DNA from 3 places in the Tatumella terrea genome. Region 1 is predicted to be linked to each of the others. Evidence: riboswitches for the same ligand, from Rfam matches in the RefSeq annotation. Region 1 holds a riboswitch; each other region holds the start of a gene.
The links. A riboswitch is a leader RNA that binds a small molecule or an ion and turns the genes downstream of it on or off. The one in region 1 is predicted to bind thiamine pyrophosphate.

Region 1 (3,275 bases):
CGGTGACAACGTCTATCCGTTTACCCTGGACAGCTTCCGCCGGCATTGCATGATCAATGGACTGGACAGCATCGGTCTGACCTTGCAGCATGAGGAGGCTATCTCCTCGTACGAATCTGCACAGCCTGCTTTCCTGCGTTAAGTCGCACTGAGCCACAGTTTTAGCACTTCCCCCTCCCCTCCGGAGGGGGGAAATCAGCCCTGAACAGGCTCTTTCACCCGCCAGATCAGTACCAGCGCCAGCAGCATCAGCCCCGATGCCAGCCCGTAAATGGCCCGATGCCCCAGCCAGTCACTGAGAATTCCCTGCAATAATCCGGCAAAAATCATCCCGGTCGACACCGAGTTGGTAAACATCGTCGTCGCGGCACCCGCTTTACCCGGCATCAGATCCTGGAACCAGAGCATGACCAGGCCGGCAACGATGCCGATAAAGATGGCATTTAATAACTGTAATACCAGCATCGCTCCGCGGGTGGGAAACATCAGCATGCCCGGATAAAACAGTACCCCGGCCATCACCGCCAGCAGCACCAGAGGACGTTTACCTACCCGTTTGGCCAGTAATCCGGCCAGCAGCATGATCGGGATCTCCAGCCCGGCCGCCGTTCCCATAAAGACCCCGGCCATTTTCTCCGGCATCCCGAGGGTTTGACTGATATAGAGCGGCATATCGATGATATACATCAGATTACAGATCCACATCAGGACCGAGGCGATAAACAGGCGACGAACATGGCTGTTTTTCCAGCCGGTCACCGCGCTGCGGGCAATATCCGCCGGGGGAAAGACTTTCGGTACCGAGGGCAGAGTAAAGCGGATAAACCCCAGTGCCAGTAAAAATAAAGCGGCCGCCACCAGATAGAGCACAATAAAGCCATAATTCAGGGCCAGTGCAAAAGAAATCGGCGGGCCGATCACCCATGCCAGCGACATCTGCGCGCGCATCAGCGAACTGAACATCACCACCTCACGGGAAGTGTGATCCGCATATTCCCGGGCGAGGGCAAAAATCTGCGGCATCACGACCGTGGAAAAGGCTGACAGTATCAGTCCGAGCGTGATCAGTACCCAGTAACTGCGGGTAAAGGCAAAGACGATCGCGTTGCCAAGCGCCATCAGGCAGCAAAGCATCAGTAAGTTGCGCCGGTCGCCCTGTTTATCCGATCGCCGGGCCAGCAGGAAGCTGACAATAATTCCTGTCACCGCATTGACCGTAAAAAATGCACCGACCATAAACGGTTTGGCATGCAGTTCATGGCTGAGAAACAGGCTCAGCGTCGGTGCCTGCAAGGCTCCGGCAATACTGACAAAAAAGGTGACCAGCATAAAAAAGATAAACACGGTATTGCCTTTTGCAGGCAACCTTTCAGGGGTTTCCATAAAAATATCCGGATAAGATGAGACAACATTGCGTTAAGACACGGGACAGCGTGACCTGAGGTCCGGTGGATAATCTACACCGGAATGGCCCTGTGTACCGCAGAATATCGTGAATAAACTGGGACGATAACAAAATTCTGCGGTTTCCGGCGAGCAGGTAACAGGCACCGTCTGCTGAAAACCGTGGACGTCATCGTGACCGCGCCTCCCCACGCTTCACGCCGGGCTTCCCCCGCCCTGCAGAATTACATAGAATAAGCCGTTCTCAACGGGGTGCATGTGAATGCTGAGAGATACCCGTCGAACCTGATCCGGTTAATACCGGCGTAGGGATTTGAGAGTCAGCCCCCTCAGATCCTTTGCGCCTTGCTAAATAATGCCTCAAGGAGCGCAAAGTGTTAAAAAAAATCCTGCCCGTTTTACTGGTTGTCTGCACCCCGGCGCTGGCCGCCAAACCGGTGCTGACCGTTTATACCTATGACTCTTTTTCATCAGACTGGGGCCCCGGACCGGCGGTAAAAAAAGCCTTTGAAGCCAGTTGTGGCTGCGAGCTTAAATATGTCGCGCTGGGTGATGGCGTGGCTCTGCTCAACCGCCTGCGCATGGAAGGCCGCCACAGTAAAGCCGATGTGGTTATCGGACTCGACAATAACCTGATGGATTCCGCAGAAAAAACCGGACTGTTCGCCCCGTCAGACGTCAGCACCGATCAGCTTACCGTGCCGGGTGGCTGGACCAGCAAAACATTCGTGCCTTATGACTATGGCTACTTTGCCTTTGTCTATAATAAAAAAACGCTGAAGAACCCGCCCACCAGCCTGAAACAGCTGGTTGAAAGCCCTGAAAAATGGCGCGTCATCTATGAAGATCCGCGCACCAGCACCCCGGGGCTGGGCCTGCTGCTATGGATGCAAAAGGTCTATGGCGATAACGCCCCTGCCGCCTGGAAGAAACTGGCGGCGAAAACCGTCACCGTCACCCGTGGCTGGAGTGAAGCCTACAGCCTGTTCCTGAAAGGGGAAAGCGACCTGGTCCTCAGTTACACCACGTCGCCGGCGTACCATATCATCGAAGAACATAAAACGAATTACGCCGCCGCAGACTTCAGTGAAGGCCATTATATGGAAGTGGAAGTTGCCGCACGCCTGAAGAACAGCCCGCAACCCGCATTGGCAAAAGAGTTTATGCAATTTGTCACCGGTCCGGCCTTCCAGAAAACCTTGCCGGAAGGCAACTGGATGTATCCGGTCATAAAAATGCCATTACCTGCCGGTTATCAGTCACTGGTGGTGCCAAAAACGGCCCTGCAATATTCCCCTGCGCAGGTCGCTGAGCACCGTGAAGCCTGGGTGGATGCGTGGCAAAATGCAGTGAGTCAGTAATGCCCCGCTGGCTTATTCCCGGGCTGCTTGCAGCCCTGTTAAGTTGCTGTGTCGCGCTGCTCGCACTGGCAAGCCTGTTCTTCAATGCTCCGCAGGTACGCTGGCTGAATCTGCTTTCCGACCCTTACCTGTGGCACGTCGTCCGCTTCTCGTTTGAACAGGCGACGCTTTCCACGGCCCTCTCCGTTCTGCTGGCCCTACCGGTAGCCAGAGCACTCTATCGTCGTCGCTTCCCGGGACGACGCTGGTTACTTCGCCTGTGTGCTATGACGCTGGTATTACCGGTACTGGTTGCAGTGTTTGGCATTATTAGTGTCTATGGACGTGACGGCTGGCTGGCGCAGGCTTGTGCCTGGCTGGGCCTGCGCTATACCTTTTCGCTTTACGGGCTGCCAGGCATCTTACTGGCCCATGTCTTTTTTAATCTGCCTATGGCGGCCCGGCTTCTGTTACAGACCTTTGAACAGATCCCGGCCGAACAACGTCAGCTGGCCGCTCAGCTTAATATGC
Region 2 (3,275 bases), on a different contig from region 1:
AGTTCCTGCTCCGGATCCGGGACAGGTAATTTTTTAACATCGGCAGCGCAAGTGATGGGTGAAGAAAAACGTGGTCCTTCGCCCGTTTCGAAATACAAACCTAACCCCATCGCATCGGGGATAGTCAGAATATCGGAAAAAAGGATGGCAGCATCCAGGGGATAACGACGAAGTGGCTGCAGTGTCACTTCACAGGCCAGCTCAGCATTTTTGCACAGTGACATGAAGTCTCCGGCCTCTGCGCGTGTCGCTTTATATTCAGGTAAATAGCGCCCTGCCTGACGCATCATCCATACCGGCGTCACATCCGTAGGCTGACGCAGTAACGCGCGCAGATAACGGTCGTTTTTTAATTCACTCATAATCAGGCTCTCTCGAAGTCAGGTGCATAGTATATACACAAACTTCTCTGTGTTTTAACCAGCCCCCGGGTCTTCACAGGTCAGTTATTCATTTTCACTACGGCAAAGCGCAATAGTGTCTTCAATCAGGCGTCGGGCAATGGTTCCCGGAGGGGGGAGCAAAGGCAGCGCATCATAACGATACCAGCCGGCATCCTGCAGTTCTTTAGGGTCAATACGCAGTTCGCCACTGTCGTAATCTGCCAGGAAGGCCATCATCAGTGACTGAGGAAAAGGCCAGGGCTGTGAAGCGACATAACGCAGGTTTTTAACCCTGATATTACTCTCTTCCATCACCTCCCGGGCCACCGTCTGCTCCAGCGTTTCACCCACTTCAGTAAAGCCTGCCAGTGCGGTATAGACGCCGTTGCGGCTGCGGACATGGTTTGCTAACAGGATTTTATCCTGCCGGCGAATGGCGACAATGATGCAGGGTGCAATTTGCGGATAATACCGTTCATGACAACGGCCACACAGACAGGCAAATTCGCTGCGGCTAAGGTGCATTTCCGACCCGCAGTAACCACAATACCGGTGTGACCTGTAAAATTCTGACAACTGGACCGCACGTCCGGCCATACGGAACAAACCGCTCTCTTCACCCAGTAATTGTCTTAATGACACCATCTCCTGAGCGCGGGTTTCACGCACCAGCCATACCGGTTCCCCCTGCCACTCTCCTGTCTGCAATGCGAGGCAACCTATCAATGCAAACTCTTCTGCGCTTCCGTGCGGGAGTGTCCCTTGTGGCAGCCACAGCTTGTTTTGCTGACTAATGACCCACCACCCCCGGTCATTCCGGGTGATTTCACGTTCCATCACATCATTACCTTAATTTTTATTGATGATTCACGGCAATTTCAGAGCATGGACTCATAGTAGCACCCGCACACTGAATGTCGCTGAATTCCCGGGGGATATATTTTTTAAATTGTGCGGTATCAGGGCGTTCCGCCCTTACGTTGAGCAGGGACTTGTACTTCATGATGAAGCACTCTATGCTGACTCATGTGAATTTTCACAGCCTCCGTCATGACGTACTGACTGCGGAGGCCTGATATCTTGTCGGAGTGCCCCCCGGGGCTGAGACCGTTAATTCGGGATCCGCGGAACCTGATCAGGTTAGTACCTGCGAAGGGAACAAGAGTACAGTCCAGTCTGAAACTGCCGTCAGGGCAGGATCAATCTGTCACTCCTTCCGGACTCCGGACAAGCGTATTTCTTTTTTTACAGGAAATAGAGCTATGTCTGAACCATTATCACGGCGTGAAAAACGCGAACAAGCAAAAAACTTCATCAATTCCCTGAGCAGTGAGTTTTTCCCGGCCTCGGAACGCCGGTGGATCACCGGGTCCCGGCCGGATATCCGGGTGCCTGTGCGTGCCATCCTGCTCAGCCCGACACAGATCGGGGGAACACCGGACAACCCGGTCATGGAAGAAAATGAGCCCATCCCTGTCTATGACACTTCCGGCCCTTTCGGCGATAACACCACGGTTCCGGATATCCATCAGGGTATCCGTAAGCTCCGCCAGCTCTGGATTGATGAACGACAGGACTCTGAGCCCCTCCCTTCCACCAGCTCCTCCTATACCCGGCAACGACTGGCGGATGAAAGCCTGGACTCATTACGTTTTCAGCATCTTCCGAAACCCCGTAAGGCGAAAAAAGGCCGTTGTGTGACGCAACTGCATTATGCGCGTCAGGGGATTATCACCCCGGAAATGGAATTTATCGCATTGCGGGAAAATATGGGAAGGGAACAGATCACCCGCCCGGAACTCCTTCAGCAGCACCCCGGCAAGCATTTTTTTGACCCTCTTCCGGCATCCATTACTCCTGAATTTGTCCGCCAGGAAGTGGCCGCCGGGCGGGCGATTATTCCCGCGAATATTAATCATCCGGAATCTGAACCGATGATTATCGGCCGGAATTTTCTGGTAAAAATTAATGCCAATATTGGTAATTCTGCCGTGACATCCTCTATCGAGGAAGAAGTCGAAAAACTGGTCTGGGCGACCCGCTGGGGCGCAGATACCCTGATGGACCTCTCTACCGGGCGAAATATTCACGAAACACGTGAATGGATCCTGCGGAACAGCCCGATCCCTGTCGGCACGGTCCCCATTTATCAGGCACTCGAAAAAGTGAATGGTGTCGCGGAAGATTTAAACTGGTCCGTGTTCCGCGACACATTACTGGAACAGGCCGAACAGGGCGTTGATTATTTCACTATCCACGCCGGCGTATTGCTTCGCTATGTGCCGATGACCGCCAAACGGCTGACGGGGATTGTTTCCCGCGGCGGCTCCATTATGGCGAAGTGGTGTCTCTCACATCATCAGGAGAACTTCCTGTACCGGCATTTTCGTGAGATTTGTGAGATTTGTGCCAGCTACGATATTGCACTGTCACTGGGTGACGGGCTGCGCCCCGGGTCTATTCAGGATGCGAATGATGAAGCACAATTTGCGGAACTGCATACGCTGGGGGAACTGACAAAAGTTGCCCACGAATACGATGTTCAGGTGATGATTGAAGGCCCGGGACACGTGCCGATGCATATGATCCAACGCAATATGACCGAACAGCTGGAACATTGCCACGAAGCCCCGTTTTATACCCTGGGACCACTGACCACCGATATCGCCCCGGGCTATGATCACTTCACCTCCGGGATCGGCGCCGCCATGATAGGCTGGTTCGGCTGTGCCATGCTGTGTTACGTCACCCCGAAAGAACATCTCGGTCTGCCGGATAAAGAAGATGTTAAACAAGGGCTGATTGCCTACAAAATTGCCGCCCACGCCGCGGACCTGGCAAAAGGACATCCCGGCGCACAAATTCGTGATAACGCGATGTCTAAAGCACGGT
Region 3 (3,275 bases), on a different contig from region 1:
CACCACATAGCCCACCACTTCATGACCGAGCACCATCGGCATTCTGACCTCGAAATTACCGACTTTACCGTGCTGGTAATAGTGCAGATCCGAACCACAGATCCCGCCACGGGTAATGCGTACCAGGGTACCCTGTCCCTGATAGCTGACGTCTTTGCTCACGACCTCAACCTGATGTTTGCCATTGATCATGCAAGAGTCTGTAAGGGTACTCATAATCGTCCTCTTAAAACGCACAGATGCAGGCGCTTATCAGAACGGCATTTGGATGTTAAATCTGTGATGTATATCGATTAAGAGAATGTTTCAGAGGACATTGTTACCCGTAACGTGAGCCGCGTAACACTTTGCGGGCAGGGGCGGGAGACAGGGAATGCAGTGCGCTGCGGATTACCGCAACAGAGTGAAATCCGTGCAGAAAAGATAATGTATGGATAAACGCAATGCCGGGGGCGAATAGTGTCGTCATGCAGAGCCTTTCCGGCGGGGCCTCTTACAACGCACCGCGCTAAGCGAGGGCTCAGCCAACCCCTTTCGAAGTATTAAAGGTAATCTGTGCGTTATATTCACGCGGTAAACGTCTGGCTTCCAGGTAGACCGATTTCCAGTAAGGATTATTCAGCGATGACCGCATAACACCGCGGCTGACGGAGGCATGCAGGAACTGACGATTAGTATCGTAAAAGCCGACATGCAGTTCATTTCTGATGCGGAAGAAGACTAAATCGCCCGGCAGTAAATGGGCCTGATCCACCGGTTCCCCCATATGGATCAATTGTTTGGTGGTGACCCGGTCCATCGGGATGTTGAAACGGTCTTTTAAGGTTCGCCAGACAAAGCCCGAACAATCGACGCCGGTGAGCTGAGTGCCGCCCCACTGATATTTCGTCCCTTCCCAGGAATGCATCTGGTCGTGCAGCGCAGCGAGAACGTTAATCAGATCCGATTGCTGATTTTCCTGAGCGAGAGTTTCCCCCTTGTCTTCGGTATTACGGGAATGGGAAGAACACCCCGCAAGGGTCATCAGTAACAGGCAGGTCAGAATTTTACGGGTGGCAGGGGGAGTCATCGTGTAATTTTCTCAATTCAGCCGAGGGTCTGAAATATATACCTCAAAAAATTGCAGGATATAAACAGATCCCCCCCGAAAAGACGGCTTCTTCGGGATATTTACACAGCTTTACATTAGTTAATCCTGAAATGCAGAGATTTGGGTAAAAATTACCATCCCGTAACACAGTAGTTTCTCTGCACCCCCAGTCACTGACAGATTCAGCATTGAACCGTCTGGCGGGCGGCTGCACGCTTTTCCGCTGCCCGCAGTCGTGGAATGGATGAGCACATATGGCTGACCACACGATCACTGCCACGAAATTACACCATGACTGAACCGTGCCCCATCGCGTGCGTGCAATAACAGACCGCCGGTATTGTGGTAGGTCCGGGTCCGGGTCCGGGTTTGGGTTTGGGTGTGGGTGTGGGTGTGGCGGGTGATAAATTCAGCCTGTACACACAATCTCAGGAACAGACGCCGTTAACGTCACAGGATCCCTCCTCTTCATCACCGTTGCTCCAGCGCTGTTCAACCCGGACCTGCGTAATATTGACATTCACCGCCCTCTCCCCCTTTAATAACGGATATGTCGGGGGAGTCTCGCCAGAGAGACTGAGAGGCTATCAGCAAGGTATAGCGACCCTTAGAACCTGATCCGGTTGATACTGGCGTAGGAAGACGAACGAATGACCTGTCCGCAAAGGTTGCGGTAATGCCTTCTTTTCTCTGTCTTTCCTGCCGGCCGCGGACGTACATGCCCGTGCTATCCCTGTCAGGCTCCCCTCTTAACTACCGATGTCTGCCCTTTCGGGTGCAGCATTTTACTCTGTGTGCAGATAAGACCACAGGACTCAGGGAGGCAGCATGACACATCCACAGGCATTAACCATCGCAGGCTCTGACAGTGGCGGGGGTGCAGGCATTCAGGCAGATATTAAGACAATGCAGGAATTCGGGGTATTCGGTACCACGGCGATTACGGCTGTCACAGCACAGAATACGCTGGGCGTCCGGGCGGTTCAGGTCATGCCGCTGTCTCTGATTGCCGCTCAGATCGATGCCGTCGCTATGGATTTTACCCTGTCAGCGGTGAAAACAGGCATGCTGGCGGACAGCGATATTATTGCTTGTGTCGCAGAAAAGATTAAACAACACCGGCTGCCCGGATTAATCATTGATCCGGTGATGGTGGCGAAAGGCGGAACGCCGCTGTTGCAGGAAAGCGCCCTCGACAGTCTGCGCCGTTTATTGCTGCCACAGGCCTGTGTGATCACGCCGAATATTCCGGAAGCCGAAGCACTGGTGGGTTACCCACTGCAAAGCCGTGAACGGAGGGTGAAGGCTGCACGCGAGCTATGCAGGATGGGTGCCTTCAGTGTCGTGCTGAAAGGAGGGCACAGTGAGGAAGACGATGCCGCAGACTTTTTCTGCAGTCCGCAGGATGAGGGCTGGCTCACCTCCCCCCGAATTCAGACCCCGCATACGCACGGAACCGGCTGCAGTTTCTCTGCCGCCCTGTGTGCATTGCTCGCCAGGGGCCTGCCGCTTCCGGAGTGCGTTGCGCGGGCAAAATATTTTGTTCATCAGGCTATCCTGACCGCGCCGCAACACGGACAGGGTCATGGCCCGATAAACCATTTTATTGGCCGTGATATCGCGGTGTGAATGCGCCACGATCGGAACTCACCCCAAAGCGGTTATCTTCAGTAAAGGGCTTAGCGGTAAAGCCATGCCCGGCTTTCGCCGAATCAGTCAACAGGCTTAAAGTTAATGGTGTTTTGTCCGCGGGACTTTTATAAAAAAACTTCAGGTTTCCGGGGGAAATAATGACCTCTCAGGAAAGTTTCAAATTTAGCCCCGACTGAGCTGACATAGCTGACAGGGCGCCGATTAAGTCAGCGATATCTTCCCATTCAATGGTGTCCTGCAGCACCTCTTCATCTGAGTAATCCACAGTCATCCCTGATGTAGTGACCGCGGGCAGATTATTCACAATCAACGCCCTGTATTCATCAGTCTTTTCGCGATTCACCAGAGATTATCCTCCGGACGTGCAATAGTATTGATTCTGTTCACGATAAAACGCTGAACAGCAGGAACACTCAGGGCAAGACAGCATCAGATATTACCCTAATTTTATAATGCCCCCTCACCTGAATGAGGATCCCCGTGATAAATAAAAATATATTTTATCGTCAGAGACAGGTTTAATACCCGGACA

Region 2: another riboswitch for thiamine pyrophosphate. It lies ahead of thiC (phosphomethylpyrimidine synthase ThiC); the one in region 1 lies ahead of thiB (thiamine ABC transporter substrate binding subunit).
Region 3: another riboswitch for thiamine pyrophosphate. It lies ahead of thiD (bifunctional hydroxymethylpyrimidine kinase/phosphomethylpyrimidine kinase); the one in region 1 lies ahead of thiB (thiamine ABC transporter substrate binding subunit).

What each region holds. Positions count from the first base shown of each region.
Region 1 is NZ_BAAAFX010000002.1:354,720-357,994, reverse strand. Features, by position in the region: gene leuD (3-isopropylmalate dehydratase small subunit) at 1-142, shown strand, start outside; gene ABD035_RS01650 (MFS transporter) at 196-1,383, opposite strand; TPP riboswitch at 1,643-1,734, shown strand; gene thiB (thiamine ABC transporter substrate binding subunit) at 1,779-2,765, shown strand; gene thiP (thiamine/thiamine pyrophosphate ABC transporter permease ThiP) at 2,741-3,275, shown strand, end outside.
Region 2 is NZ_BAAAFX010000003.1:17,584-20,858, reverse strand. Features, by position in the region: gene hemE (uroporphyrinogen decarboxylase) at 1-362, opposite strand, end outside; gene nudC (NAD(+) diphosphatase) at 447-1,220, opposite strand; TPP riboswitch at 1,458-1,558, shown strand; gene thiC (phosphomethylpyrimidine synthase ThiC) at 1,646-3,275, shown strand, end outside.
Region 3 is NZ_BAAAFX010000010.1:331,651-334,925, reverse strand. Features, by position in the region: partial or broken gene idnD (L-idonate 5-dehydrogenase) at 1-216, opposite strand, end outside; gene ABD035_RS06670 (NlpC/P60 family protein) at 521-1,069, opposite strand; TPP riboswitch at 1,636-1,748, shown strand; gene thiD (bifunctional hydroxymethylpyrimidine kinase/phosphomethylpyrimidine kinase) at 1,919-2,719, shown strand; gene ABD035_RS06660 (hypothetical protein) at 2,889-3,086, opposite strand.